DNA from 3 places in the Streptomyces afghaniensis genome. Region 3 is predicted to be linked to each of the others. Evidence: riboswitches for the same ligand, from Rfam matches in the RefSeq annotation. Region 3 holds a riboswitch; each other region holds the start of a gene.
The links. A riboswitch is a leader RNA that binds a small molecule or an ion and turns the genes downstream of it on or off. The one in region 3 is predicted to bind cyclic di-AMP.
Positions count from the first base shown of each region.

Region 1: it holds a riboswitch for cyclic di-AMP, as region 3 does, so the genes downstream of both, ACH4G3_RS24530 (C40 family peptidase) here and ACH4G3_RS05480 (M23 family metallopeptidase) in region 3, are expected to answer to the same signal.
Region 2: it holds a riboswitch for cyclic di-AMP, as region 3 does, so the genes downstream of both, ACH4G3_RS29255 (transglycosylase family protein) here and ACH4G3_RS05480 (M23 family metallopeptidase) in region 3, are expected to answer to the same signal.

Region 1 covers NZ_JBIRGJ010000006.1:440,978-450,884, reverse strand. Annotated here, with positions in the region: gene ACH4G3_RS24540 (M23 family metallopeptidase) at 1-699, shown strand, start outside; gene pcrA (DNA helicase PcrA) at 752-3,229, opposite strand; cyclic di-AMP (ydaO/yuaA leader) riboswitch at 3,520-3,694, shown strand; gene ACH4G3_RS24530 (C40 family peptidase) at 3,703-4,872, shown strand; gene ACH4G3_RS24525 (SLAC1 family transporter) at 4,995-6,008, shown strand; gene ACH4G3_RS24520 (hypothetical protein) at 5,986-6,339, opposite strand; gene ACH4G3_RS24515 (C40 family peptidase) at 6,764-7,831, shown strand; gene ACH4G3_RS24510 (LuxR C-terminal-related transcriptional regulator) at 7,849-8,592, opposite strand; gene ACH4G3_RS24505 (ATP-binding protein) at 8,589-9,881, opposite strand.
Region 2 covers NZ_JBIRGJ010000008.1:94,905-104,811, reverse strand. Annotated here, with positions in the region: gene ACH4G3_RS29265 (cytochrome P450 family protein) at 41-1,315, shown strand; gene ACH4G3_RS29260 (transglycosylase family protein) at 1,470-2,399, shown strand; cyclic di-AMP (ydaO/yuaA leader) riboswitch at 2,628-2,794, shown strand; gene ACH4G3_RS29255 (transglycosylase family protein) at 2,799-3,479, shown strand; gene eno (phosphopyruvate hydratase) at 3,768-5,048, shown strand; gene ACH4G3_RS29245 (FtsB family cell division protein) at 5,164-5,640, shown strand; gene ACH4G3_RS29240 (DUF501 domain-containing protein) at 5,693-6,223, shown strand; gene ACH4G3_RS29235 (Ppx/GppA phosphatase family protein) at 6,220-7,161, shown strand; gene ACH4G3_RS29230 (NAD(P)/FAD-dependent oxidoreductase) at 7,595-9,007, shown strand; gene ACH4G3_RS29225 (class I SAM-dependent methyltransferase) at 9,236-9,907, shown strand, end outside.
Region 3 covers NZ_JBIRGJ010000001.1:1,305,237-1,315,143, reverse strand. Annotated here, with positions in the region: gene ACH4G3_RS05510 (glutamate dehydrogenase) at 1-909, shown strand, start outside; gene ACH4G3_RS05505 (TetR/AcrR family transcriptional regulator) at 996-1,649, shown strand; gene ACH4G3_RS05500 (helix-turn-helix domain-containing protein) at 1,623-2,360, opposite strand; gene ACH4G3_RS05495 (serine hydrolase domain-containing protein) at 2,582-3,673, shown strand; gene ACH4G3_RS05490 (GDSL-type esterase/lipase family protein) at 3,912-4,697, opposite strand; gene ACH4G3_RS05485 (DUF6250 domain-containing protein) at 4,843-5,571, opposite strand; gene ACH4G3_RS05480 (M23 family metallopeptidase) at 5,762-6,676, opposite strand; cyclic di-AMP (ydaO/yuaA leader) riboswitch at 6,679-6,842, opposite strand; gene ACH4G3_RS05475 (alpha-galactosidase) at 7,154-9,229, opposite strand; gene ACH4G3_RS05470 (tyrosine-protein phosphatase) at 9,409-9,907, shown strand, end outside.

The sequences.
Region 1 (9,907 bases), on a different contig from region 3:
CTGACCATCGCGGTGCCCTCGGCGTGTGTCATGGGCGTCGCGGGCATCGCCGCCGCTTCCGTCGGCACCTTCACCGACGACGGCGCCGCGGAGGCGCAGACGACCGCGGCGGACGTGCAGCCGGTGAAACCGGCCACCGCCAACAACAAGCTGGACACGCAGCTCCAGAGCCTCGCCGCCGGCGCGGACGACTTCGCCGACCGGGCCAGCCGTACGCAGGAGCGCATCGACCTCAAGGCCCAGCAGGCGGCCGAGCGCAAGCGCGCGGCGGAGGAGGCGGCCCGCAAGGAACGGCTGCGCCCCAAGTTCGCCCTGCCGGTCGCCCGGCACGGACTCAGCGCCTACTACGGCCAGTCCGGCATCAACTGGATGTCCCTGCACACCGGCATCGACTTCCCCGTCTCGTACGGCACGACCGTGATGGCCGCGACCGACGGCACGGTCCGCACGCAGTGGAACAGCGCGTACGGCAACATGATGATCGTGACCGCGAAGGACGGCACGGAGACGTGGTACTGCCACCTCTCCACCTACACGGTCCCCTCCGGTACGACCGTGAAGGCGGGCGATCCGATCGCACGCTCCGGCAACTCCGGCAACTCGACCGGCCCTCATCTGCACTTCGAGGTGCGCCCGGCCGGCGGCTCGGCGATCGACCCGCTCCCGTGGCTGCGCAGCCACGGCATCGACCCGACGTAACGTCCCCCAGCCCGCAGCCCCCGCCCGTCGGGCGGGGGCTGATCCGGTCCGACTACAGCTTCTCCACCGGCGCGTACCGCAGCAGCAGGCGCTTCGGCTTGGTGTCCCCGAAGTCGATGGTCGCCTCCGCGTTCCCGCCCGTACCCTTCACCGCCACGACGGTCCCGAGCCCGAACTGGTCGTGCGTGACCCGGTCCCCGACCGCCAGGGACACGACCGGCTTCTCGGAGGTCCGGCGCGTGGCGAAACCGGACGCGCCCGACGCGGACGAACGCGAGCGGGACGACGACAGAGAGGCCGCCACCCCGGAGACCGGGCCGGAGGACGCGGGCGCGGTGGCTCCCGTCCGCTTCCATTCCACGTAGGCCGGCGGGATCTCCTCCAGGAAGCGGGAGGGCGGGTTGTACGACGGCTGGCCCCAGGCGCTGCGCAGCGTGGACCGCGTCAGATACAGCCGTTCCCGCGCGCGCGTGATCCCGACGTACGCCAGGCGCCGCTCCTCCTCCAGCTCCTTGGTCTGGCCGAGGGCGCGCATGTGCGGGAAGACGCCGTCCTCCATGCCGGTGAGGAAGACGACCGGGAACTCCAGGCCCTTGGCGGTGTGCAGGGTCATCAGCGTGATGACGCCGTCGCCGTCCTCCTCGTCGGGGATCTGGTCGGAGTCGGCGACCAGCGCGACCTGTTCGAGGAAGTCGGACAGTGTCCCCTGCTCGTCCTCGCCGCGTTCCTGCTCGAACTCCATGGCGACGGCGGCGAGTTCCTGGAGGTTCTCGATCCGGGTCTCGTCCTGCGGGTCGGTGGAGGCCTGCAACTCGGCGAGGTACCCGGTGCGTTCCAGGACGGCCTCCAGCACGGTGGCCGGTCCGGCGCCGGACTCGACGATCGTCCGGAGGTCCTCCATCAGCGTGTTGAACCGCTTGACGGCGTTGGTGGAGCGCGCGGCCATGCCGTACGCCTCGTCCACACGCTTCAGCGCCTGCGGGAAGCTGATCTTCTCCCGCTGGGCGAGGGCGTCGATCATCGCCTCGGCGCGGTCGCCGATGCCCCGCTTGGGGACGTTGAGGATCCGGCGCAGCGGCACCGAGTCCTCCGGGTTGGCCAGCACGCGCAGGTAGGCCAGGACGTCCCGGACCTCCTTGCGCTCGTAGAAGCGGACCCCGCCGACGACCTTGTAGGGCAGGCCGACGCGGATGAAGATCTCTTCGAAGACACGGGACTGGGCGTTGGTGCGGTAGAACACCGCGACGTCGCCGGCCTTCGCCTCGCCGGCGTCCGTGAGGCGGTCTATCTCGTCGGCGACGAACTGCGCCTCGTCGTGCTCGGTGTCGGCGACGTACCCGGTGATCGTGGCGCCCGCGCCCGCGTTGGTCCACAGGTTCTTGGGGCGGCGGGACTCGTTGCGCTCGATGACCGCGTTGGCCGCGCTGAGGATCGTCTGGGTGGAGCGGTAGTTCTGCTCCAGCAGGATCGTCGTCGCGTCCGGGTAGTCCTCCTCGAACTGGAGGATGTTGCGGATCGTCGCGCCGCGGAAGGCGTAGATCGACTGGTCTGCGTCACCCACGACGCACAGCTCGGCGGGCGGGACCTCGGCCTCGGGCGGTACGTCGACGGGGTGCTCGGAGGTGCCGACGAGCTCCCGCACGAGGGCGTACTGGGCGTGGTTGGTGTCCTGGTACTCGTCCACCAGCACGTGGCGGAAGCGGCGGCGGTAGTGCTCGGCGACGTCCGGGAAGGCGCGCAGCAGGTTGACCGTCGTCATGATCAGGTCGTCGAAGTCGAGGGCGTTCGCCTCGCGCAGCCGCGACTGGTACATCGCGTAGGCCTGGGCGAGGGTCTTCTCGAAGCCGTCCGTGGCCTGGGCGGCGAAGTCCTCCTCGTCGATCAGCTCGTTCTTCAGGTTGCTGATCTTGGCGCTGAAGGACTTCGGCGGGAAGCGCTTGGGGTCGAGGTCGAGGTCGCGGCAGACCAGGGCCATCAGGCGCTTGGAGTCGGCGGCGTCGTAGATCGAGAAGGAGGACGTGAAGCCGAGCTTCTTGCTCTCGCGCCGCAGGATGCGCACGCACGCGCTGTGGAAGGTCATCACCCACATCGCGTTCGCCCGTGGGCCGACGAGCTGCTCGACGCGCTCCTTCATCTCGCCCGCGGCCTTGTTGGTGAAGGTGATCGCGAGGATCTGGCCCGGGTGCACGCCCCGCTCGGCGAGCAGGTGGGCGATGCGGTGCGTGAGCACGCGGGTCTTGCCGGAGCCGGCGCCGGCCACGATGAGCAGCGGGGAGCCGGAGTGCACGACGGCGGCGCGCTGGTTGTCGTTCAGCCCCTCCAGGAGGGCGGCGGTGTCCACCACCGGGCGCGGGGCGCCGTCGCGGTAATAGGCGTCCCGGTCCGGGGGCACGTCGAACTTCCCGCCGAACAGATCGTCCGGAACCGGCTCCGGTACGTGATCGTCCTCGGGTGGCGGCGGGGGCTCGTCCGCGGGGCCCCGCTGGGCCTGGAGGTCCGCCAGGAAGCTGTCGTCAAAGAGGCTGCTCATCGCTCTCCGAGTCTAGGGCGCCCCACTGACAGCCCGCCGCCGCCCTGAGAACATCGCCGAAACGACCCCTTCGTCACCCTGCATCCCCGCATGATCACAGTCCGCTACAGACGTCACGATTATGGACGACTCGTGACCAACCCCCCTTGACCGGTCACTCTCGGCGACGCTCCGGGATAAGGTCACGAAAATGTATCGGGCATATCACCCATCAACCTTCACAAGGGCCACACCAGTTGGCTACCGTGCGGGCAGGCCGCACGACCCCCACCGGCGAACGTCGCCGGGCCGCGCGGCCTCCGCCGAGTCCGGTGTGCCGCAGCGGCAGCCGGAGCCGGGGACCCAACCGAGAAACTCTGGGGTGAATCGGCCCGACTCCCTCCACGGAGACGGCCGTAGGGCAACCCTTCCGATGTACCCGCCCGAACCCGACAGCTAACCCGGTAGGCGGAGCATGGAAGGAGTCGCCTCCCTTGGCGTCGCACCGCAAGTCGCGTCCCGCTGGTACGCGCGTCGCAGGCATACGGACCCCCGCCCTCGCAACGGCGGCCCTCACGTCCGTGGCCCTGCTGTCCCAGTCGGCCAACGCCGCCCCCGAGGCCGACGGCAAGCCGAGTCTCGAGGAAGTCGAGAAGAAGGTCGACGACCTGTACCGCCAGGCCGAGTCGGCGACCGACAAGTACAACTCGGCCAAGGAAAAGACCACCAAGCAGCGAAAGCGCGTCGACACCCTTCTCGACGACGTCGCCAAGCGCACCCAGAAGCTCAACGAGGCACGGGAGGAACTCGGTTCCTTCGCCGCCGCCCAGTACCGCACCGGCGCCTCCGCCCCGGACACGGCGACGTTCCTGCTCGCGGACACCCCGCAGGACTACTTCGACCAGACCCAGCTGATGGACCGGATGACCGGCCGTCAGAAGGTCGCGGTCGACGACTACGTCACCCAGCAGTCCGAGACGATGAAGAAGCGCCAGGAGGCCACCGAGAGCCTCGAGACGCTGACCGAGACGCAGGGCGACCTGAAGACGGCCAAGGCGACCGTCCAGCAAAAGCTCGCCGACGCCCGCGAGCTGCTGTCGAAGCTGACCGCCGAGGAGAAGGCGCGGCTCGCGGCGATCGAGAGGGAGAAGCAGCAGGAGGCCGCCCGCAAGGCCGCCGAGCTGGCCCGGCAGCAGGCCGCGCAGCAGAAGGCGCAGGAGGAGGCCGCCCAGCAGCAGGACAGCGGCTCCTCGTCGGCCGGCTCCGGCTCGTCCTCCTCGACAGCCCCGGCCGACTCCTCCTACGCCACCAAGGCCGAGAAGGCGCTCGCCTTCGCCCGTGCCCAGATCGGCAAGCCGTACGTCTGGGGCGCCGTCGGCCCCGGTTCCTACGACTGCTCCGGCCTCACCCAGGCCGCCTGGAAGGCCGCGGGCGTCACCCTGCCGCGCACGACCTACGACCAGGTCAACGCCGGCACCACGGTCCCGCTGGCCGACGCCCAGCCCGGTGACCTGGTCTTCTTCTACGACGACGTCACCCACGTCGGCATCTACATCGGCAACGGCATGATGATCCACGCCCCGAAGCCCGGCACCTACGTGCGCGAGGAGTCGATCTACTACGACGGCGAGTCGGCGATCCACAGCGTGGTGCGGCCCGCCTGAGGGCCGTAGGTCACGGCATGCGGATCACTGAGGGCACGCGCGCGTGAGGGCGCTCGCGCGTTTTTGAGGCGCCCGCGCGTGCCCCGCTCACATCGCGCGCGGCGCCTCCTAGCATCGGCCCCATGCCCGGCCCCTCCCCCTCCACCGACTGGTGGGCGCAGCGCGCGCCGTCCGCCAGTGCCGCCGTACTGACGACCGGCACCCTGTCGGTCGGTCTGGATCTGGCGGGGTACGGCGTCCTCTCCCGTATCGCCCTCGGCGTGGCCTGCGCGGCCTGGCTGATGCTCGCCGCGGACTTCACCCTGCGGCTGCTGCCGGCCGGCACGAGGTGGCGGTCGTACGCGGGGGTGCCGGGCCTTGTGGACACCGTGGCGGCGGCCGCCCTCACCACCGTGGCGGCGACGGCCGTCCTGGGCACCGGCTTCTCGGCGGCCGGCTCGCAGGCTCTGGCCGCGGCCCTGCTGGTGCTGGCCGTACTGCTCTGGCCCGTGCCGCTGGCCCTCCCCGCGCAGGACGGGGAGCGGCGCAGGCCCGGGACCGTGTTCACGCGCTGCATGGCCACACAGGGGCTCGCCGTGCTCGGCGCCACGCTCGCCGCTGCCGAGTCGGCCGCCTGGCTGGCCCACGCGGCGCTGGTGCTGTTCTGGCTGGGGCTCGTGCTGTACGTCCTCGCCCTGGCCCGTTTCGACGTGCGGCAGGTGGCGGAGGGGCGCGGCGACCACTGGCTCGTGGCCGGGGCGCTCGCGCTCTCGGCGCTGGCCGGGGCACGGCTGATCAGCTCCGACAGCGCGCAGCTGTACCTGTGGAACGTCGACGACCGCGGCACCCTGAGCCATGTGACGGTCGCGCTGCTCGTGCTCACACTGGTCTGCTGCGCCGTCCTGCTCGCCGCCGAGTTCCTTCGGCCCCGGCCCCGCACCGACATCCGCCGCTGGGCGACCGTGTTCACCTGGGCCATGACGGCGACGGCCGCACTGGCCGTCGCCGCCGCCCTCGACGTCTCCTGGCTCGACGGCCTGGGGGAGGTACTGCTGTGGGTCTCGGTGGCCGCGTGGCTCGTGGTCACCGCCTGGACGGTCGCCTCGGCCCGGGCCTGCGCCGTGCCCGGCCGGGTCAGGTCCAGAGCACGGCGATGAAGACGTTCGCCGTGGTCAGCGCCCCGACGAGGCCGAACAGGCCCTTGTCCACCTGCTCGTCGTCCCGCTTCACGTAGACCAGGCCGAGGATCACGATCAGCAGGGCCAGCTTCACGCCGATCTTGATGTTGTTCACGGACTGGTCGTCGGCCTGGTTGAGGCCGACCAGGATCACACCGGTGACCAGCATCGTCAGCGCGCCGTGCAGCATCGCGGGGGTGTAGCGGGCGGTGCCCTCGCCCATCGCCTTCATCTGGGTGAGGAAACCGCCGAGGAGGGATGCGATGCCGATGATGTGGAGGCCGACGAAGAGGTGGATGAGTACGTCCATGAGGCCGGAGCCTAATCAGGGGCTCCACAGCCGCCCGACACCGGCCCGTCGGGTGCATATATGCGCCCCATAGCACCCGCCCGCCGCCTCGAACCCATGATTCGGCGCATCGGTCATCACGCTGAGTCAAGTCGACGGCGGCGGGACGAGGGCACGGTCGCATACGGTCACCGCCGGTCCTCTCGGGACACTTCCGCGCAGCCGCCACCGGGCCGCCGCGGCGACGTTTAGCGTCCTCCCCCAGGTGTCCGGCTCCCCACCGCCGCCCGGGCCAGGGGCGGCAGTCGGACGCCACCGCCGAGAAGATCCGGCGGCGGTCCGCTTCCCCTGTGCGGGCCGCCGCCGGACGCGCAGGCCGCCCGTCCGCTCCCCCTGGCGGCCGTACGCACCCGTCGGCGGTCGCAGGAAAGGACGTGGCCCCCAGGTGGCAGCGCACCGCAAGCCCCGCCGGCACTCCGCGAGCGGCAACACGGCCCGTACGGCCGCCACGATCGCCCTCGCGGGCGCGGCGACCGCGACGGGTCTCGACGGCACCGGACACGCCGAACCCGAGCTCACCCCCGGGCAGGTCAAGGCCAAGGTGGACGAGCTGTACCAGGAGGCGGAGGTCGCCACCGAGAAGTACAACGGCGCGAAGGAGAAGGCCGAGGCGGCCGGACGGCGGCTGAAGGACCTCCAGGACCAGGCGGCACGCAAGGAGGAACGGCTCAACTCCGCACGCGAGGCACTGGGTTCGGTCGCCGCCGCCCAGTACCGCGCGGGCGGCCTCGACCCCGCGCTCCAGCTCGCCCTGTCCGACGATCCCGACCGGTACCTCGACAACGCCGAGTTCGTCGAGCGGGCCGGCAACCGGCAGCGGGCCGATGTCGCGCGCGTACGCCGGCAGCTCCGGGAGATCGAGCAGCTGCGCGGGGCCGCCCACATCGAGCTGACCTCCCTGAAATCGCGGCAGACGGAGCTGCGACGGCACAAGAAGACGATCACCGGCAAGCTGGGATCCGCGCGTCAGCTGCTGTCCCGGCTCACCGCGCAGGAACGTGCCCGCATCGGCGACACGAGGGGCACGGGCCGCGCCTCACGCTCCTCGACGGGTGCGCGTGACAGCCTGACCGCCCCAGGGTCCGTCCGCGCACAGGCGCCCAACTCCCGCGCGGCCGCCGCCGTGTCCTACGCCTACCGGAAGCTCGGCAGCCCCTATGTCTGGGGCGCGACCGGCCCGAACGCCTTCGACTGCTCGGGCCTCGTCCAGGCCGCGTACCGCTCCGCGGGCGTCTCCCTGCCCCGCACGACGTACTCCCAGATCGACGCGGGCCGCCGCGTCTCCCGCTCCGAACTGCTCCCCGGGGACCTGGTGTTCTTCTACGCCGGTATCAGTCACGTCGGCATCTATGTGGGCGACGGCCGGATGATCCACGCCCCGAGCCCCTCCGCCCCGGTCCGGGTCGCCCCGCTCGACGAGATGCCGTTCACGGGTGCCACCCGGGTGGTCTGACCAGGGCCGCGCCCGGGTCACACCAGCCGGCGGGCCGTCGCCCAGCGCGTCAGCTCGTGCCGGTTGGAGAGCTGGAGCTTGCGCAGGACCGCCGAGACATGCGACTCGACCGTCTTCACGGAGATGAACAGCTGCTTGGCGATCTCCTTGTACGCGTATCCCCGGGCGATGAGCCGCAGCACCTCGCGCTCGCGCTGGGTGAGGCGGTCCAGGTCCTCGTCGACCGGCGGCGCGTCCGTGGAGGCGAAGGCGTCGAGGACGAACCCGGCCAGCCGCGGGGAGAAGACCGCGTCGCCCTCCTGCACACGGAAGATGGAGTCGACGAGGTCCGTACCGGTGATCGTCTTGGTGACGTACCCACGGGCCCCGCCGCGGATCACGCCGATCACGTCCTCGGCGGCGTCCGACACGGACAGCGCGAGGAAACGGACGGGCTGCTCGGCGTCGGCCATCAACGGGGCGCAGCGGCGCAGCACTTCGACACCGCCGCCACCGGGCAGGTGCACGTCGAGGAGGACCACCTCGGGCCGGGTCGCTGTGATGACCGTGACCGCCTGGTCGACGTCCGCGGCCTCGCCGACGACCTCGACTCCGGTCTGCTCGGTCTGCCCGATCTCGGCCTGGACCCCCGTACGGAACATGCGGTGGTCGTCGACGAGGACCACGCGCACACGGCGACCGCCGGTGCCGCCGTCCGACTCCGCGGACCCGGCCGCCTCCGCCGATCCCGCCGTACCGTTCTCCTCGGTCGGGTCGCTCATGACGTCTTCTCCGCCCTCTCCATCTCCAGCTCGACCTCCGTGCCGCCGTCCGGCACCGCGCGCAGTCGCGCCGTACCGCCGTTGCGCTCCATGCGGCCGATGATCGATTCTCTGACACCCATCCGGTCGGCGGGTATCGAGTCGAGGTCGAAGCCGGGGCCGCGGTCCCGGACGGACACGAAGACCGTCTTCCCCTCGACCTCGGCGAAGACCTGTACGGCTCCGCCCTCGCCACCGTACTTGGCGGCGTTCACCATTGCTTCGCGCGCGGCCTGCATCTGCGCGCCGATTCTCTCGTCGAGCGGGCAGTCGCCGACGACCACGACCTCGATGGGCACGCCGTGCTTGTCCTCCACCTCCGCCGCGTTGCGCCGCACGGCGTCGGCGAGGGTCGTGGGTTCGTCGGCCTCGTCCTTGCCCGTGCCCTCCGGCTTGTACAGCCAGGTGCGCAGGTCGCGCTCCTGGGCGCGGGCGAGGCGGCGCACCTCGCTCGCGTTCTCCGCGTTGCGCTGGATCAGGGTGAGGGTGTGCAGCACCGAGTCGTGCACATGCGCGGCGACCTCCGCGCGCTCCTGGGCACGGATGCGCATCAGGCGCTCCTCGGAGAGGTCCTGGGTCATGCGCACCAGATACGGCCCGGCGAGAAGCGTTATCCCGACGAGGACCGCGAGCGCCGCCTGCAGGACGGAGCCGAGGTGGGCGGCGGAGCCCTGCATGACGAAGATGCCGGAGACACCGGCCGTCACCAGCAGCACACCGCCCACGGAGCGCAGCAGCGTGACCGTACGCCGACGGCGGCCGACCTCGGCCCAGCGGGCCCTGCGGGCGTTGTCGGCCTGCCGCCAGACCAGGGCGACGCCCGCGCCGACGAGCACCATGGGCCAGAGGTACGCCCTGGCCCCGCCGCTGAGGTTCACATTGCCCACGAACACCATGGCCACGACGACCATGAGGAGCAGGGCCACGATCTGGCCCTTGTCGGGTCTGCGGGCGACGAGTCTGCGGCGGCCGTCGGGCGCGGTCTCCGATGCGACCGGCGACGGCGGCTTCTGCGCCTCGACGCCGCCGACGCCGAGCGGGACGAAGAACCAGAACGCGGCGTACAACAGCGCGCCGAGACCGTCGGCCATGAACAGGCCGATGAAGACGAGCCGGACCCAGATCACGGGCAGCCCGAGGTGCCCGGCGAGCCCTCGCGCCACACCACCGAGCCAGCGTCCGTCACTGCTGCGGTAGAGCTTGCGCGGCGGCCGCGGTTCGGCGAGTGGCGCTGCTGCGGCTTCCGACATGCCATTGATGGTCACACGGCCGGAAG
Region 2 (9,907 bases), on a different contig from region 3:
CGGCCGAGGGAGGGGGCGGGGAGCCGGATACCGTCGGGGAGTGACCGACCAGCCCCAGCCCAGCACCCCGGCCGCCGCTCCCGACCTCTTCACCTGGGAGTTCGCGAGCAACCCCTACCCCGCCTACGCCTGGCTCCGCGAGCACAGCCCCGTCCACAGGACGCGGCTCCCCAGCGGCGTGGAGGCCTGGCTGGTCACGCGGTACGCCGACGCCAAGCAGACGCTCGCCGACCACCGGCTCTCCAAGAACCCGGCGCATCACGACGAGCCCGCGCACGCCAAGGGCAAGACCGGGATCCCCGGGGAGCGCAAGGCCGAGCTGATGACGCACCTGCTCAACATCGACCCGCCGGACCACACCCGGCTGCGGCGGCTCGTCTCCAAGGCGTTCACGCCCCGCCGGGTCGCCGAGTTCGCGCCCCGGGTGCAGGAGCTCACCGACGGGCTCATCGACGGGTTCGCACGGAAGGGGTCCGCCGACCTCATCCACGAGTTCGCCTTCCCGCTCCCCATCTACGCCATCTGCGACCTGCTCGGCGTCCCCCGCGAGGACCAGGACGACTTCCGCGACTGGGCGGGGATGATGATCCGTCACCAGGGCGGGCCCCGGGGCGGCGTGGCGCGGTCCGTGAAGAAGATGCGCGGCTACCTCGCCGACCTCATCCACCGCAAGAGGGAGGCGCTGCCCGACGAGCCCGCCCCCGGCGAGGACCTCATCTCCGGGCTCATCCGCGCCTCCGACCACGGCGAGCACCTCACCGAGAACGAGGCCGCGGCCATGGCCTTCATCCTGCTGTTCGCCGGTTTCGAGACGACCGTGAACCTGATCGGCAACGGCACCTACGCCCTGCTCACCCACACCGAGCAGCGCGCGCGCCTCCAGAGCTCCCTCGCCGCCGGGGAGACCGGCCTCCTGGAGACCGGAGTCGAGGAGCTCCTGCGCTACGACGGCCCGGTCGAACTCGCCACCTGGCGGTTTGCCACGCAGCCGCTCACCATCGGCGGGCAGCACATCGCGCCCGGCGACCCGGTCCTCGTCGTCCTGGCCGCCGCCGACCGGGATCCGGAGCGGTTCGCCGATCCGGACGTGCTCGACCTCGCCCGCCGCGACAACCAGCACCTCGGCTACGGCCACGGCATCCACTACTGCCTCGGCGCCCCGCTGGCCCGTCTGGAGGGCCAGACCGCGCTCGCCACGCTCCTCACCCGCCTCCCGGACCTGCGGCTCGCGGTGGACCCGGCCGAGCTGAGATGGCGCGGCGGCCTCATCATGCGCGGGCTGCGCACGCTGCCGGTGGAGTTCTCGGCGGCATGAAGTGACGAAACATCAGACCTGTGATCTTCACGTGATCTGCGCGGCATGAACTTGTGACAAGTGATCGTCTGCCGATACGTTCACCCATCATCAGCGCGGCCCTGGGGGGACCCGGCGCCGCGCCGGTCACTGCTGTCTCGCGAAAGGTCTCCGTATGCTCTCCGGGAACGGTCGGCACCGTCGCCCCCGCCAGGCTCCGGCTCTCCTCGTCGCGGCCGGGGTGACCGGCTCCGCCATCGCGATTCCGCTCCTCGGGGCCTCCGGTGCCAGCGCGGCCGACGGCACGACCTGGGACCGGGTCGCGGACTGCGAGACCGGCGGCGCCTGGAGCCAGAACAGCGGCAACGGGTACTTCGGCGGCCTCCAGTTGTCCCAGGAGGACTGGGAGAACCACGGCGGCCTCGACTACGCCCCGAGCGCCGACCTGGCCAGCCGCTCCCAGCAGATAGCCGTGGCCGAGAGAATCCTCGCCGACCAGGGGGTCGGCGCGTGGCGCACCTGCGGGCTGCTCTCCGGCCTTGAGCAGGACAAGAATTCGGACACGTCCGACTCGTCCAGCTCCTCCGACTCGTCCGCGCCGACGGACTCGCCCGGACTGCTCGACTCCACCGAGTCGCCCTCTGACGGGCAATCGACTCCGGAGGACGAAACTGACAAGTCCGACAAGTCGTCCGATTCCGCCGAGTCTTCGACACAGGACCCGTCGCCCGCCCCCGAGAGTGACAAGCCCGACAACTCCCGCCAGGACGACGGCTCTTCGGCACCCGCCGAAACCGAAACCGGCACCGCCTCCGGCCGCCACCGCGGCCCCAGTGCAGACGAGGGCACCGCGAGCGAGGACGGCCGTACGTCCGGGTCCACCGGACGGCACGCCTCGCGCGACGACGAAGCCTCCCGGGAGGCGACGGACGGCTCCTACACCGTCCGGCCCGGCGACACTCTCTGGTCCATCGCGAACTCCCTCGACCTCAGCGGCGGATGGCGCGCCCTCTACGTCGGGAACGAGACGGCCGTCGGTACCGACCCGAACCTCATCCGCCCCGGTCAGAAGCTCACGGTAGAGGGCGAAGCGGACGACAGGTAGCCGGTGGGGCAGTACGGAAACGGCGGCGGAAGTCACCCTGAAACCGTGCGAGTTCACGTCACTGTTCGCGGCTAATGTCCCTTATCGGTGCGGTGAGAGATAGATCTCAGAAGCCCTGATCGTCTTTGAAATTCCGCGGATCGCATGTCTACGGTCATGACCGCTCGCCACCGCGAGCCCCGGCTGCCGCAACGCCGAATCCTGCCAGCGGCCGTACGGGAACAGTCGTCGCGTCAAGCGCCGTAGGCAGGAGCGGGGGACCCAAGGTAAGTGCCCGACCGGCCGGTTGTGCCGGAAGGGCTTGGGGTGAAGCCGTGTCCCGGGAGGGACGCGGCCGGGCAACTCAACCGGCCCGAACCCGACAGCTCACCTCGCAGGCGTCGGTGAGGGGATCTCTCCATGCTGTTTTCCGGCAAGGGCACGCACCGCCGTCCGTCCAAGGCCTCTCGGGTCATCGCCATCGCCGGTGTCACCGGTGCCGCCGTCGCCGCCCCGCTGATGGCGGCCGGCAACGCCTCCGCCGCCACCGCCTCCGAGTGGGACGCCGTCGCCCAGTGCGAGTCCGGCGGCAACTGGTCCATCAACACCGGCAACGGTTACTACGGCGGTCTGCAGTTCTCCGCCTCCACCTGGTCCGGCTACGGCGGCACCAAGTACGCCTCCACCGCCGACCAGGCCACCAAGGAGCAGCAGATCGAGATCGCCGAGAAGGTCCTCGCGAGCCAGGGCAAGGGTGCCTGGCCGGTCTGCGGCAAGGGTCTGTCGAGCGCCGGCTACAGCGGCGGCTCCGCGCAGAGCAGCGGCTCCACCGAGACCCGCCAGACCGAGCAGCAGCCGGCCTCCCGCTCCGACGAGCGCCCGGCCCAGACCCAGAAGACCCAGAAGACCGTCACCACCCCGACCGGCAAGAAGGTCAAGAAGGGCGACGGCGAGTACAAGGTCGTCAAGGGTGACACCCTCAGCTCCATCGCGACCGAGCACAAGGTCGAGGGCGGCTGGGAGAAGCTGTTCGAGCTGAACAAGGACATCGTCACGGACGCCAACCTGATCTACCCGGGCCAGCAGCTGCACCTGAAGTAAGCAGCGCCCCGCCCGTCCCCACGGGCACGGCCCATCCCCGTCCCCACGGGTTCCCCGCCCCGGTGCGTCTTCCCCCGTACGCACCGGGGCGGGGTTTTTTCCGCCGGTCTTTGCGATCCGGCTTTGTTCCGTTCGGAAACAATTTACTCTCGGTTCTGTCCATGGGGTGGGCGACCCGGTGGCCGATCGCCCGGAGCCGGTTAGGCTCATGTCGCGAGCCACCGCGGCCCGCGCCTCGCCGGGTCCACGCGGCCCGCGTACCCGCGTCACATGAAGAAGGAGATGCTCGTGCCGTCCATCGACGTCGTCGTAGCCCGGGAAATCCTGGACTCCCGAGGCAACCCCACGGTCGAGGTCGAGGTCGGCCTCGACGACGGCAGCACCGGTCGTGCCGCCGTCCCGTCCGGCGCCTCCACGGGCGCCTTCGAGGCCATCGAGCTGCGCGACGGCGACTCGAACCGCTACCTCGGCAAGGGTGTGGAGAAGGCCGTCCTCGCGGTCATCGAGCAGATCGGCCCGGAGCTGGTCGGCTACGACGCCACCGAGCAGCGCCTGATCGACCAGGCCATGTTCGACCTGGACGCCACCGACAACAAGGGCTCCCTCGGCGCCAACGCCATCCTCGGCGTCTCCCTCGCCGTCGCCCACGCCGCCTCCGAGGCCAGCGACCTGCCGCTGTTCCGCTACCTGGGCGGCCCGAACGCGCATCTGCTGCCGGTGCCGATGATGAACATCCTGAACGGCGGCTCGCACGCCGACTCCAACGTGGACATCCAGGAGTTCATGATCGCCCCGATCGGCGCGGAGTCCTTCTCCGAGGCCCTGCGCTGGGGCGCCGAGGTCTACCACACGCTGAAGAAGGTCCTGAAGTCGAAGGGCCTCGCCACCGGCCTCGGCGACGAGGGCGGCTTCGCCCCGAACCTCGGCTCCAACCGCGAGGCCCTCGACCTCATCCTCGAGGCGATCAACGAGGCCGGTTACACCCCCGGCGAGCAGATCGCCCTCGCGCTCGACGTCGCCGCGTCCGAGTTCTACAAGGACGGCGTCTACACCTTCGAGGGCAAGGAGCGCTCGGCGGCCGAGATGACCGAGTACTACGCGGAGCTCGTCGACGCGTACCCGCTCGTCTCCATCGAGGACCCGCTGTTCGAGGACGACTGGGAGGGCTGGAAGACCATCACCGCCAAGCTCGGTGACAAGGTCCAGCTCGTCGGCGACGACCTGTTCGTCACCAACCCCGAGCGCCTGGCCCGCGGCATCGAGGAGGGCGCGGCCAACGCCCTGCTGGTCAAGGTCAACCAGATCGGTTCGCTCACCGAGACCCTGGACGCCGTCGAGCTGGCCCAGCGCAACGGCTTCAAGTGCATGATGTCCCACCGCTCCGGCGAGACCGAGGACGTCACCATCGCCGACCTGGCCGTCGCCACCAACTGCGGCCAGATCAAGACCGGCGCCCCGGCCCGCTCCGAGCGCGTCGCCAAGTACAACCAGCTGCTGCGCATCGAGGAGATCCTCGACGACGCGGCGGTGTACGCCGGCCGCAGCGCCTTCCCGCGCTTCAAGGGCTGATCGCCGAAAGGCCCGACCCGTAAGAGGCAGCGTCGTACGTACGTCCCCGTACTCGGTCCCGTACCGTGTCCGGGGACGTACGCGCGTATGACGGTGGAGCGGGAGGCGGACAGACATGGCCGTGAAGGACCGGGACCGGTTCTCCACCGCGACCAGGATCCGGCTGCTCGGCGAGCAGACCGCGGCCCGGGTCTACCGCTCCCAGACCAGGCGCCAGGCGCGCCGCTCCCGGCTGACCGGCCGGGCCGCGCTGCTCGCCCTGGTGATGTGCTCGCTGATCGTGGCCCTGGCCTACCCGATGCGGGAGTACGTCTCGCAGCGCGCCGAGATCGACGACCTCCAGCGCGAACAGCAGCAGGCCCGGCAGCGCGTCGAACGGCTGCGCGACCAGAAGGCGCGCTGGCAGGACGACGCGTACGCGGAGCAGCAGATCCGGCAGCGGTTGCACTACGTCATGCCGGGGGAGACGGGGTTCATCGTCGTCGACCCGCACGCGGCGAAGCAGTCGCACGCCGACCTCGGGGCGGCCGACCGCCCCTGGTACTCGAACGTCTGGGACGGGGTCGACAAGGCCGACGCCTTTGACCAGTGAACCCGGAACCCAGCCAGTGACCTGAACCCAGAAAGACAGCCTGAACACAGTCATGGAAACGCCCCCGCCGACCACCCCGCGCACCGAGCCCACCGACGCGGACGTCGAGGCCTTCAAGCAGCAGCTCGGCCGGCCCCCGCGCGGCCTGCGCGCCATCGCGCACCGGTGCCCGTGCGGGCAGCCCGACGTCGTCGAGACGGCCCCGCGGCTGCCGGACGGGACGCCGTTCCCCACGCTGTACTACCTGACGTGCCCGAAGGCGAACTCGGCGATCGGCACGCTGGAGGCGAACGGCGTGATGAAGGAGATGACCGAGCGGCTGGCCTCCGACCCGGAGCTGGCGGCGGCGTACCGGGCGGCGCACGAGGACTACATCAGGCGCCGTGACGAGATCGAGGAGCTGAAGAACTTCCCGAGTGCGGGCGGCATGCCGGACCGGGTGAAGTGCCTGCACGTGCTGGTGGCGCACTCGCTGGCCGCCGGCCCGGGCGTGAACCCGCTGGGCGACGAGGCCCTGGCCATGCTGCCCGAGTGGTGGCGCAAGGGCGCCTGTGTGACGACCGTCGAGGAGGACGTCCAGTGACCCGGGTCGCCGCCGTGGACTGCGGTACGAACTCCATCCGGCTCCTGGTCGCCGACGCCGACCCTGCTACGGGCGAGCTGACCGACCTGGACCGCCGGATGACGATCGTGCGGCTCGGGCAGGGCGTCGACCGCACCGGCCGGCTCGCCCCCGAGGCGCTCCAGCGGACCTTCGCGGCGTGCCGCGAGTACGCCACGGTCATCAAGGAGCACGGGGCGGAGCGGCTGCGGTTCGTCGCCACCTCCGCCTCCCGCGACGCCGAGAACCGCGACGAGTTCGTGCGCGGCGTGCTGGACATCCTGGGCGTCGAGCCCGAGGTGATCTCCGGGGACCAGGAGGCCGAGTTCTCCTTCACCGGCGCCACCAAGGAGCTCGCCGGGCGCGACCACCTGCCGAAGCCCTACCTCGTCGTGGACATCGGCGGCGGCTCGACCGAGTTCGTCGTCGGCGACGACCGGGTGCGCGCGGCGCGCTCGGTGGACATCGGCTGTGTCCGCATGACCGAGCGGCACCTGGTCCGGGACGGGGCGGTGAGCGACCCGCCCTCGCAGGAGCAGATCGCGGCGATGCGGGCGGACATCGAGGCCGCCCTCGACCTCGCCGAGGAGACGGTCCCGCTGCGCGAGGCCCGCACGCTGGTCGGCCTGGCGGGGTCCGTGACGACCGTGTCGGCGATCGCCCAGGAGCTGCCCGAGTACGACTCGGCCGCCATCCACCACTCCCGTGTCTCCCACGACCGGGTCCGCGAGATCACCGAGTGGCTGCTGCGCTCCACGCACGCCGAGCGCGCGGCCGTGCCCTCCATGCACCCGGGCCGGGTCGACGTGATCGGAGCGGGGGCCCTCGTCCTGCTGTCGATCATGGAGCGGATCGGCGCGGAGGAGGTCGTGGTCAGCGAGCACGACATCCTCGACGGCATCGCGTGGTCGGTCGCCTAGGGCGGGCTCCAGGCCGCTTCTGAGCAGGCAAGGATCACGTTTGAGCGCCTCCGGGGGGCTCGCGCGAGCCCCCCGGGAGCAGCCCTCCGGAAAAGTTCGTGAAGTTCTTCACAAGGAATTCGGCACTCCAGGGCGACGAGAAGGGTCGCGTTGACCCTTCTGGGGGCCCAAGAGGCCTTTGAACGCGTTCAGAAGCATGGTATGGGCGCCCCTGGGAAGGTGCCCGCAGAAGGGTCCGGCGGAGGGCTCACAGGGGGGTCCGCGGGCCAGAGAGGCAGCTCACGCGGCATTGACAACGACCCGCACTGCACAATCGATCCGGGTTGTCACCATGACATGGATCACGGGGGTCGCGGAGGATAACACACACCCTGCCGAAGCTTGTGAAGGGGCGCACGAGCCACCCCCCTGAGACGGGTGGATACTCGATGGCATGAGCACCACGGAGCGTCCCAGGATCCTCGTAGTAGGCGGTGGGTACGTAGGCCTGTACGCAGCTCGACGCATTCTGAAGAAGATGCGTTACGGAGAGGCGACCGTCACGGTCGTCGACCCCCGGTCGTACATGACCTACCAGCCCTTCCTCCCCGAAGCCGCCGCCGGCAACATCTCCCCGCGCCACGTCGTCGTCCCGCTGCGACGCGTGCTGCCGAAGGCGGAGGTTCTCACCGGCCGGGTCACCACCATCGACCAGGACCGCAAGGTCGCCTCGATCGCCCCGCTGGTCGGCGAGGCGTACGAGCTGCCCTTCGACTATCTGGTCGTCGCGCTCGGCGCGGTCTCCCGCACCTTCCCGATCCCCGGCCTCGCCGAGCAGGGCATCGGCATGAAGGGCATCGAGGAGGCCATCGGCCTGCGCAACCACGTCCTCGAGCAGCTCGACAAGGCCGACTCCACCACCGACGAGGAGATCCGTCGCAAGGCGCTCACCTTCGTCTTCGTGGGCGGCGGTTTCGCCGGTGCGGAGACCATCGGCGAGGTCGAGGACATGGCCCGGGACGCGGCGAAGTACTACAAGAACGTGTCCCGTGAGGACATGCGCTTCATCCTGGTCGACGCCGCCGACAAGATCCTCCCCGAGGTCGGCCCCAAGCTCGGCAAGTACGGCAAGGAGCACCTCGAGGGCCGCGGTGTCGAGGTCTACCTGTCCACCTCCATGGACTCCTGCGTCGACGGCCACGTGGTGCTGAAGAACGGCCTCGAGGTCGACTCCAACACGATCGTCTGGACCGCCGGCGTCAAGCCCAACCCGGTCCTCTCCCGCTACGGCCTGCCCCTCGGGCCCCGCGGTCACGTCGACTGCGAGACCACGCTCCAGGTCAAGGGCACCGACTACATCTGGGCCGCGGGCGACAACGCCCAGGTCCCGGATCTGGTCGGCCGCAAGGCGGGCAACGAGAACGCCTGGTGCCCGCCGAACGCGCAGCACGCGCTGCGGCAGGCCCGCGTCCTCGGCGACAACGTCCTGTCCGGCATGCGGGGCTTCCCGCAGAAGGACTACTCCCACGCCAACAAGGGCGCGGTGGCCGGTCTCGGCCTCCACAAGGGCGTGGCGATGATCGTCATGGGCAAGATGAAGATCAAGCTCAAGGGCCGTCTCGCCTGGTACATGCACCGTGGCTACCACGGCATGGCGATGCCGACCTGGAACCGCAAGATCCGCGTCTTCGCCGACTGGACGCTCGGCATGTTCCTCAAGCGCGAGGTCGTCTCGCTCGGCGCGATCGAGACACCGCGCGAGGAGTTCTACGAGGCCGCCAAGCCGGCCCCGGTCGCCGCCGCGCCCAAGGAGAAGACCGAGGCCAAGGCCAAGGAGAAGACCGAGGAGAAGGCCAAGGCCTCCTGACCTCCGGTCGGTCACCTGCCTGACGAAGGATTCCGCCGAGGACTCCCCCGAAGGACTCCCCCGAAGGACCTCCCGCCATCCGTGGTGCGGGAGGTCCTTCGGCGTTCCCGTTCCTTCGGCGTGGTGGTTTTGCCCAGACATGACGCGTGCCGGGGACTGCGCGAAGGCCCCGCAGGTGTTTACGTGGTGTCGGACATTCCGGGATTCCCCGTCATGGAGGTGTACACCATGGCAGACGCCGCATCGCGGCTCCAGGACCTCTTCGCACAGTTGGTGGGAGCGCCGCTTCCCGTGCGCATCCGCGCCTGGGACGGCTCGCAGGCGGGTCCGCCGGGCGCGCCGACCCTGGTCGTACGCAACCGCCGCGCTCTGCGCCGCCTGCTGTGGAAGCCGGGCGAACTCGGCCTGGCCCGGGCCTGGGTGGCGGGCGACCTGGACATCGACGGCGACCTCTACACCACCCTCGACCTGCTGGCCGGACACATCTGGGAGCGCGACGAGGACGCCCGCACCCTCGCCCAGGCCCTGCGCGACCCCGAGGTCCGCGCCGCCGTACGCGGGCTCGTCAAGCTCGGCGGGACCCCGCTGCCGCCCGCCCCGCCCCGCGAGGAGGCCCGTCGGCCCCGCCGCAACCTGCACACCAAGCGCAGCGACAGACGCGCCATCAGCCACCACTACGACGTCGGCAACGACTTCTACGAGATCGTCCTGGGCCCGTCCATGGTGTACTCCTGCGCCTACTGGCCCAGCCCCGACAGCACCCTCGAACAGGCCCAGTACGACAAACTGGAACTGGTCTGCCGCAAGCTCGGCCTGAGCCCCGGTCAGCGGCTCCTCGACGTCGGCTGCGGGTGGGGCTCCATGGCCATCCACGCCGCCCGGGAGCACGGCGTGAGCGTC
Region 3 (9,907 bases):
GTGCGGTACCTGCGCGCCATGCGGCCGCACATCGAGAGCTTCTGGACGACCGGCGAGGACCTCGGACTCACCCAGGACCTGGTGGACCGGGCCGCGGCCGAGGCGGGCCTGGTCTCCTCCATCCAGGCCGTGTACCCGTTGCTGGACGACGAGGCCGAGGCCCGGCGGCGGCTGAGTGCCGCGTTCGCGGTCGAGGTGGACGGCATCGGCCTGGACGAGCTGGTCGGCGGCTGCGGTGTCGCCGAGGCGGCCCTCACGGCGCTGGACCGCGCCGGGGTGCCCCACGCGGGGACACGGGTCGCACTCCAGGGGCTGGGCACCATGGGCGGGGCCACCGCGCGCTTCCTCACGCGCGCGGGACTCACGGTCGTGGCCGTCGCCGACATCAAGGGCACGATCGCCAACCCGGCGGGGCTCGACGTCGAGGCGCTGCTCGCCGCGCGGGATGCCCACGGCACCGTGGACCGATCCGCGCTGCGCCCCGGCGACCGCGAACTGCCGGGCGACGCCTGGCTGTCGGCCGACACGGACGTCCTGGTGCCGGCGGCAGTCTCGTACGCGATCGATGCCGGGAACCAGGAGCGGATCACCGCCCGCTGGGTCGTCGAGGCGGCCAACATGCCCGTACGACCGGAGGCGGAGCTGCTGCTCGCCGCGCGCGGGGTGACCGTGCTGCCGGACGTCGTGGTCAACTCCGGGACGAACGCCTGGTGGTGGTGGACGCTGTTCGGGGACATCGGCGCCGACGCCGAGGAGGCGTTCGCGCACACGCGCCGCTCGATGCGGTCCCTGGTCGAGCGGATGCTGGCCCGCGCACGGGCCGACGGCACCACACCGCGGGCCGCCGCCCACGCGCTCGTGGCGGACCGGCTGCCGGTCATAGCGGAACGGTTCGGCTGGTACCGCTGACGGACCGCGGGACGGGCCCCGGACCCCTTTCCGGACGGCCGAATACACCGGTCAAGAGGGTGCAGGCGCGTGTGTAGGGTGACGGCGTGACGAGAGTCCGGTTGAGCGTGGCGGAACGGCGCGGGGAGCTGCTGCGGGCCGCCATCGAGCAGATCGAGGCCCGGGGTGTGGCGGCGGTCAGGATCGCCGACGTGGCCTCGGCGCTCGGTGTGAGCAACGCGCTGGTGCTCTACCACTTCTCCACGAAGGAGAAGCTGGTCGCGGCCGCGTTCCGGCACGCGGCCGAGGCCGACCTCGCCCATCTGCGCAGGCTGCTCGGCCGCCGTACGTCGGCGCTGCGCCGGCTGCGGTCGGCCGTACGGTGGTACGCCCCGACCGGCCAGGCCAAGGGCTGGCGGTTGTGGATCGAGGGCTGGGCGGCGGCGCTGCGCGAGCCCGCGCTGCGGGAGGTCACCCAGGACCTCGACCGGCAGTGGAAGGCGGCCCTCGCCGAGGTCATCACGGAGGGCATGGCGGCCGGCGAGTTCCACTGCCCCGACCCGCACGGCACGGCCCTGCGCCTCACCGCCCTCCTCGACGGCCTCGCCGTCCAGCTGACGTCCTACCCGGGCGCGGTGCCGCGGGCACGGGCCCAGGAGTGGGCCGAGGAAGCACTGGCCCGCGAACTGGGCCTGGAGCCGACGGCCTTGACCCGCCCCGCCCGAAACGGCCGCCTATCCGCGACCGACGGTGCCGCCTGAGCTCGCTTTGCTGTGGAGGACCTCGCGGGCCTGCTCCGCGGCACGGATGAGGCTCTCCGCTACGAAGTCGACGAAGCGGGCGATGTTCTCGAGGCGGGTGGCGGCCGGGGTTTCGGGACCGAGAACGCCGACGCCCTGCCGTGCGGCCGCGGCCAGTTGAGCGCTGGACCGGGCGCTGGCGATCATCGACTGGTAGAAGACGTCGTCGTCGACGGCGTAGCGCTCGCGGCGGCCCTCGCCGCGCTCCCGGCGGATGAGGCCCTGACTTTCCAGGAACGCGACCGCTTTCGACACGGACGCCGGGCTGACCTGAAGGTGCCGGACGAGTTCGGACGCGGTGAGGCTGCCCGCGTCGGTGGTGTAGAGGCAGGTCAGCACACGGGACATCATCTTGGGCAGGCCCTGCTGCATGAGGAGGGTGGTGAACATCTCCTCGTACTCGCGCACGGCCTCGACGTCACGCCCATGAGCCGGCGCAGGTACCCGTGCCCCCCGGGGAGCGGCCTGCCTGCGCCGATGGGTCCGGCGTTCGGTGGCGCGGTGGGCCAGGTCGGCGCGGTAGGCGGTCGGGCCGCCGTTACGCATCACCTCACGCGTGATCGTCGAGGTCGGACGACCAAGACGCCTGGCGATCTCCGCGTAGGCGAGGCCATCACCCACCCCCTGCGCGATCTGCTGACGTTCCTGCTGGGTGAGCCTGCCGCCCGGCATAGTGAACTCCTTCGTGCTCCTCGATGCCGGCAGCATAGCGTTAATTCTTCATCCATTGCAACGATCACCACCCCTCCGTTGCATTGATTCCACTCCCCATTGCAACGATCTCCAAGTCTCTACCTGCCCAAACACCACGTACACGCAACGACGATATTGCCGCATCCGCGAAGGCAACGTAGCTTTCTTTCTGCCGAAACAACGAGCGGAAGGACAGCACGATGGCGGATCGCCCGGAGTTGCAGAAGGCCATTCAGGAGATCGTCGATTCCGGTTTCACCGGGGTGCAGTTACGCGTGAACGACGAGCGGGGCGAGTGGGTCGGCAGCGCCGGCGTGCGCGAGCTGGGCGAGAGCGCCGAGCCGCCGGCCGACGGACACTGCCGGATCGGCAGCAACACCAAGACCTTCATCGCGACCCTGGTGCTGCAACTGGTGGCCGATGGCAGGATCGGGCTGGACACACCGGCGGGCGACTACCTGCCCGAGTTCGGGCTGGACCGGCGGATCACGGTCCGGATGCTGCTCCAGCACACCAGCGGGGTGTTCAACTTCACCGGCGAGTTCTACGACGACGGGACGTTCGCGCCGGGCATCCCCGTCTCGGGCAAGGAGTGGGTGGACAACCGGTTCAAGACCTACCGGCCGGAAGAACTGGTACGGCTGGCGTTGTCCAAGCCTGCGCGCTTCGAGCCGGGGACGGACTGGAGTTACTCCAACACCAACTACGTGCTGGCCAAGCTGTTGGTCGAGAAGGTCGCGGGCTGCGCGCTGGCCGATGAGATGCAGCGGCGGATCCTGGGGCCGCTCGGACTGTCGGGCACCGTGGCGCCGTACACGCAGCAGGAGGTTCCCGCGCCGCACGCCCACGCCTACTACCGGTACGAGGAGGACGGCCGGCAGAAGACGGTGGACGTCACCCGCCAGAACCCCTCCTGGATCTCCGGCGGCGGCGACATGATCTCGACCACCGAGGACCTGCACACGTTCATCTCCGCCCTCCTGGGCAGCAAGCTCCTGCCGGCTCCACTGCTCGCCGAGATGTGCACGCCGCACCCCAAGGCGGGTTACGGCCTGGGGGTGTTCGTCCAGGACACGGACGACGGTGGCACGATCATCACCCACAACGGCGGCATCACGGGCCACGCGGCGCTGATGTACAGCACGCCCGACGGCGGCAGGACCCTGACCGCCGCGCTGAACTACGTGGACGACGCGGCGATGTCCCTGGCCGAGCCGTTCCAGAAGGCGACACAGAGGCTCGTCAAGGAGGTGTTCGGCGGTCGGACCGAGCGGATCGCGTCGACGGACTGATCCAGAACGCGGTGGGCCGAGGAGCAGCCGAGACGCGCCCGCACCCGCCGACGGCGAGAAGGGGCCGTGTCGGGGGGTGTCCGCCCGCAACGGTTGGCGCGTCAACGGACGGTGAGTCGGTACGCAACCCCATCGCGCCGTTCCGAGGACGGACACCCCCCGGCGCGGCCCCGACCCACACCACCGCGAAGGCGCCGGCACGCACCCCACGCAGCCGCAGGTACCGCGCCCGCTGCCCTCACGCCACCGAAGCGATCCGCATCCTGATGTCCTCCGGCGACAGCGCCCCCTTCGCCGTCACATGATCCCCCGACGACTCCCCACGCAGCCGCCGCCCGATCCACGGCACCAGAAACTCCCGCGCCCAGTGCACATCGTCGCGCCGAACCTCGAGCGGCCCCCGCGCCGGCAGCGGCGGCCAAGGCTGCTCGGGGTCCGCCGGAACCTCCAGTCCGAGCACCTGCCCCGCACGGAGCGCCACCCGCGTGTGCCCCTCGGGCGACAGGTGCAGCCGGTCGGCGTCCCAGGCCCTGCGGTCCTGGACACTGCGCAGGGACCACAGGTCGAGCACCGGGCAGCCGTACCGGTCGGCGATGGCCCGGACATGCCCGTTGTACGTCGCGATCTTGCCCCGCAGGTGCTTGAGCACGGGCATCCCCCGGGTGTCGAACCCGGTCGTCACCATCACCGTGCCGGCCACGGCGGTGAGCCGCACGAGGGCCCGCTCGAAGCGCTCGGCCACCTCGTCCGGGTCGGTACCCGGCCGGAGGATGTCGTTGCCCCCGGCGCAGAACGAGACCAGGTCCGGGGCCATTTCGACAGCCCGCGGAACCTGGTCCGCCACGATCTGGTCGAGGAGCTTCCCTCGCACGGCGAGGTTCGTGTACTGGAAGTCGCCTTCGGGCCGGCGGTCGGCGAGCAGGACGGCGAACCGGTCGGCCCAGCCGACGAACGCCCCGTCGGGGCCGGGATCACCGACGCCCTCGGTGAAGCTGTCCCCCACCGCCACGTACGACCCGATCACTGCTCTGCTGTCACTCTTCGAATCGTCTGCCACAGCAGCTCATGATTCACCTTCGAATGTGACTTACGCGACCGTAGGAAAGGGTTGACGGGCGGTGAGATAAGCCACTCCTAAAGTGTTCGCCAACTCCGGAATAGGCCACCCGTCAGCGATGTTGCGGGGTCAGTCGCCACACCCGGAACCCTGTGATCCGGAAGTGACTCCACACGGTCCGGAAGCCGAAGTGCCCACTTGTGTACGGCTCGGGGTCGCTGTAGTCGAACACGAGCCTCCCGTTGTTCCACCACCGCACCGTCGAACCGTCGGAGACGACCCGCACCTTGTTCGGCTCACCCGGCACCAGCAGCGGCTCGGTGTAGTCGTAGATCAGGGGCCGGACACCGGGCTCACCGACGTACCGACGCAACCGGGTCGTGGTGTTGTAGTTGGCACCGAAACCGGCGTAGTACGTCGTCAGGTGGTCGTACTCCTCCAGCGCCCCGCCACGCGGCGTGGCGAAGAGATCGCCCGGGGAGCGGACGTCGGTCGCGTTCCAGAAGTTGTTGAGGTCCGAGACCCGGTCGTTGACCCCGCCCTCGGACACGGGCGTGGCGGTGTACTCGAGGACGTACGGGCCTTCGAGCCGCCGCCTGAACCAGACGGTCGCGCCGCTCGGTACGTCGATCTCGAGGACACCGCGAGAGGCGGTGACGGTGCCGCCGCCCTGGAGTTCGGTCGCCCACTGGCCGAGGCCGTGGCGGAAGTCGTCGCGGGCGATGAGGCGGCGCTGACGGGACGCGGCGTTCGCGCTCGCCGTCGCTGTCGCCGTCGGGGCGAGCGCCGCCAGGGCGGCTCCGGCGGCCAGGGCCCCCAGCGCTCTGCGGGTGGTCGGCATGGGACACAGCTCCTCGGGGATCCGTCTGGAAGGCTCCAGAAAGCGCTTGCACTCCGGTCGGGATCACTCTGTCCCAACTGCCGCCCCCTGTCGATCCCTTGGCCTGTCGGCCCCGGCACACACCGAAGGCCGGACCCGGGGATCGGGTCCGGCCTTCGGTCGCGTGTCAGGCAGGTGGTCGTGCGGTCGGTCAGCCGACGGAGACGCCGTGCGAGCGCAGGAAGGCGACCGGGTCCACGTCCGAGCCGTAGTCAGGCGTGGTGCGGATCTCGAAGTGCAGGTGCGGTCCGGTCACGTTGCCGGTGGCGCCCGACAGTCCGACCTGCTGGCCCGCCGTCACGGTCTGGCCGGCCGAGACGGAGAGCTGGGACAGGTGGGCGTACTGGGCGTAGTAGCCGTCGGCGAGCTTGATGACGACCTGGTTGCCGTAGGCGCCGCCCCAGCCGGCGGAGACGACCGTGCCCGCGCCGACGGCCTTGAGCGAGGTGCCGGTCGGAACGACGAAGTCGACACCGGTGTGGTAACCGCTGGACCACATGCTGCCGGACATGTGGTACGGGGTGCCGACAGTGGCGCCGGCCACCGGGAGGGTGAAACCACTGGAGTTGCTCTCGGCGGCGGGCTTGGCGGCGGCCGGCTTGGCGGCGGTCTCCGCCTTCGGGGCCGACTCGGCGGCGGACGGCTTCGGGGCCGAGGCCTTCGGCGCGGACGGGGCGGAGGCCTTCGGGGCGCTCGCCGCCTTCTTGCCGATCGACAGCTTCAGGCCGGGGTGGATCAGCGACGGGTCGTCGCCGACGGCGTCGCGGTTGTCCGAGTAGAGCTTCTTCCAGCCGCCGTCGACGTGGTGCTCGTCGGCGATCTTCGCGAGATAGTCACCGGCCCGCACGGTGTACGAGCGAGCGCCCGTGGCCTTTTCGGCGGCCTTCTTCTCGGCGGCCGGAGCCGACTGGACGGCCTTTTCCGGAGCCGACTGCGGGGTGGCGGCGTGGGCGCCGGCGGCCCCCATGAGCGGAAGGGCGAGAGCGGCCCCGCCGGTTCCGGCGACGGCGATGGAACGGGTGAAACGCTGGGTCTTCGGGCGGCGGTGCTTACCCTTCGCGGGCATGGCGAATTCCTCTCCGTCGCCTGCGAGGTGAGCTGTCGGGTTCGGACTGGAGATGCCCGGCCACGCCGAGGCGCGGCTTAACCCCAAGCCGTTCCGGGAACCGGAACAGGCGTCTTACCTGTGGGTCCCCCGCTCCTGCCGTACGTCGGGTCAGTGTGTGCGGGATCCGGGCGGCGGCAGGATTAGGCGTCCGTCCGGATGGGTGTGGAACGTAAGCGACCAGGACGCAAACGGACAAGCTTGCGGTTGCCCGTGACGGCGTTTTTCTTGACGCGCCGACAATTTTTCCGTCACGGAGCGTGGATTACCGATCTCCCGCATTCCGCAATACCCCTGATTGACGCCAGAATTACGTGCACATGGCAACAACACATCGTCACGAATATGACGATGCTCACGCACCCCGACCTCATCTCCTTTACAGTCGGGGCACGTTATGCCTAAACAACCGAAGCACTCCCTATTCGGACAGAACGGCTACTTGCGCCGAAGCCGGACGACGGTGGCGTCCAGGTCCCCGCGCAGACCGACCCGCAGTCCGTGGTGGAGCAGCACGGCACCTCGGTGAACTTCGCCCGTTTCGAGGCATTCGTACGATGCTGAGGGGTCAAGACCCCTCAGCCGGAGCGCCGGAACGGGCTCGCCGTACCGCTGCGCCTGGAGCCAGGCGAGGACGACGGTCTCGTCGCCGAGGGCGTACTGCACGGCACTCAGACCGCCCTCCGGCGGGCGCAGCCGGTACAGGTCGCCGTGCTGCACCACGGGCCGGATCTCCTTGTAGAGCTCCACCCAGTCCCGCGCCTCGGCGAGTTCCCGCTCCGTCCACTTCGTGAGGTCGCCGCCGACCCCGAGCACCCCGGCCATGGCGCTGACGAACCGGAACCGCAGGGAGCTGGCCCGCTGGTTGAGCATGGCGTTCGGGCTGTCGGTGACCCAGGCGGCCATGACGCGGGCCGGATGGATCTGGCTGAAGCCGTGCTGGATGGCGAGCCGGTCGAGCGGGTCGGTGTTGTCCGAGGTCCACACCTGGTCCGTGCGGCCGAGCACACCGAGGTCGATCCGGCCGCCGCCGCCCGAGCAGGACTCGAAGGCCACTCCGGGATGGGCGGCCCGCAGCCGGTCCAGCAGGCCGTACAGGGCGTGTACGTGGTCGACCCACAGCCGCTGCGGGTAGGGGTCGTCCGGCCAGCCGGCGTCGGTGAAGCAGCGGTTGAAGTCCCACTTGACGTAGTCGACCGGCGCGCTGGAGAGGAGCCCGTCGAGCCGCTCCCAGAGGTACTCCTGGACGTCCTCACGAGCCAGGTTCAGTACGAGCTGATTACGGAACTCCGTCCGCTTTCGTCCCGGTTGGTACTGCACCCAGTCCGGATGCGCGCGGTACAGATCGCTGTCCGGGTTGACCATCTCCGGCTCGACCCAGATCCCGAACTGCATACCGAGGCCGTGCACGTGCTCGGCGAGCGGCTTGAGCCCGCCCGGGAAGCGGTCGGGGTTGGGGGTCCAGTCACCGAGCCCGGCCCGGTCACTGGTACGCGCCCCGAACCAGCCGTCGTCGACCACGAACAGCTCGACGCCCATGGCGGCGGCCCGCTCGGCGAGCGCCCGCTGCTGCTCCTCGGAGATGTCGAACTCCGTGGCCTCCCAGGAGTTGAACAGCACCGGCCGGTCCTGGTCGGCGTCCGGGATCACGTACGTCCGCTGGTAGGCGTGCCAGGCGCGGCTGGCCCCGCCGTGGCCGCCGTCGCTGAAGAGCCCGGCGAAGACGGGGGTCGTGTACGACTCCCCCGTGCCCAGCATCAGCAGGCCCGAGTCGTCGTACCCGGCCCCGCCGGTGATCTGCACGCGCGCGTCCGGGAGCTGGGCCACGGCGATCCGCCAGGACCCGGACCAGCCCAGGGCGCATCCGTAGACCTCGCCGTGCTCCTCGGTCGCGTCGGTGTCGAGCGCGACCCACGGCAGGTGCTGGTGACCGGTGTGGCCGCGGCGGCTGCCGATGACCTTCTCGCCGTGGGTGAGGGCGGAGCGCTCCAGCCGGGACTCGGCGCCCCAGCGGCCGTGCAGCTGGGACAGCCGCCAGGCGTCGCGGTCGGGCAGGGTCCAGGTGGCGGAGTCGGCGCGCAGCACCTCGACGGCGGGTCCGTGGTTGTCGAGGGTCACCCAGCGCTCGACGACGTCCGTCGCGGAGCGCATCCGGTAGTGCAGCGTGATGGCCAGGTCGCCGTCGCGGAAGCGCAGCCGCAGCTCACCGTCCTCGGTGTCGTGCCCCTCGTAGGTCCACTCCGTGCCGCGCCGCTCGCCGGTGCGTACGGACAGGGCGGGCCGGGTGAAACGGGGGCCGCCCTCGACCGGATACTCCTCGCGTCCGTCGAGCGGTGACTCGAAGGGCCAGTAGTCCGGCAGGGGCCGGACGGCGAGGGCCTCGGCGTCGGCCAGGCCGATCCGGGCCCCCCAGTGCAGGTGCAGCAGCTCGTCCCGGTCGGTGACATGGACGGCGTAGCTGCTGGCCGGCCCGGAGAGCACCCATGTACGACCGTCTTCGGAGATGTCCAGCATCAAGGCCTCACAGATTCGAACAAGCCCGACCAGGTGCGACCAGGCCCCAACATCATCAAGTGCCGCTGGGGCTTCCGGCAACGCCTGTGGACAACTCATTGCCCCAGGCAGGCATGTCGTATCGTCGAGTGGTGCCCGTCGACGAGCCGCGCCGACGGCGCCGAAGGGGAGGAGCCCTCGTGACACAGCAGGTCCCGTCGACCGAGCCGGAGCTGGCCGGAGTGCGCAACTTCCGCGACGTGGGCGGACTGCCGACGGTGGACGGACGGCGGGTGCGGCAGGGCGTGCTGTTCCGAAGCGGCCACCTCGCGCACGCGACCGGGGAGGACGCCGCCTTCCTGAGCTCCCTGGGCCTGCACACGATCTTCGACTTCCGCAACGCGGCCGACCAGAAGCTCGAAGGGCCGGACGTCGAGCTGCCGGGCGTGCGCAATGTGAACCTGCCGCTGAGCGACCCCGCCGACGGCGCCGAGTTCTGGAAGATGGTGCGCGACGGCGACCTGGACCAGCTGCGCGCGATCCTCTCGGACGGCAAGGGCGTGGACCGCATGATCGCCTCGTACCGCATGATCATCGGGACCCGCACGACCGAGCACTCCCAGGTGCTGCACGCGCTCGCCGAGGACAGCGTCCCCGCCCTGATGCACTGCGCGGCGGGCAAGGACCGGGCGGGTCTGT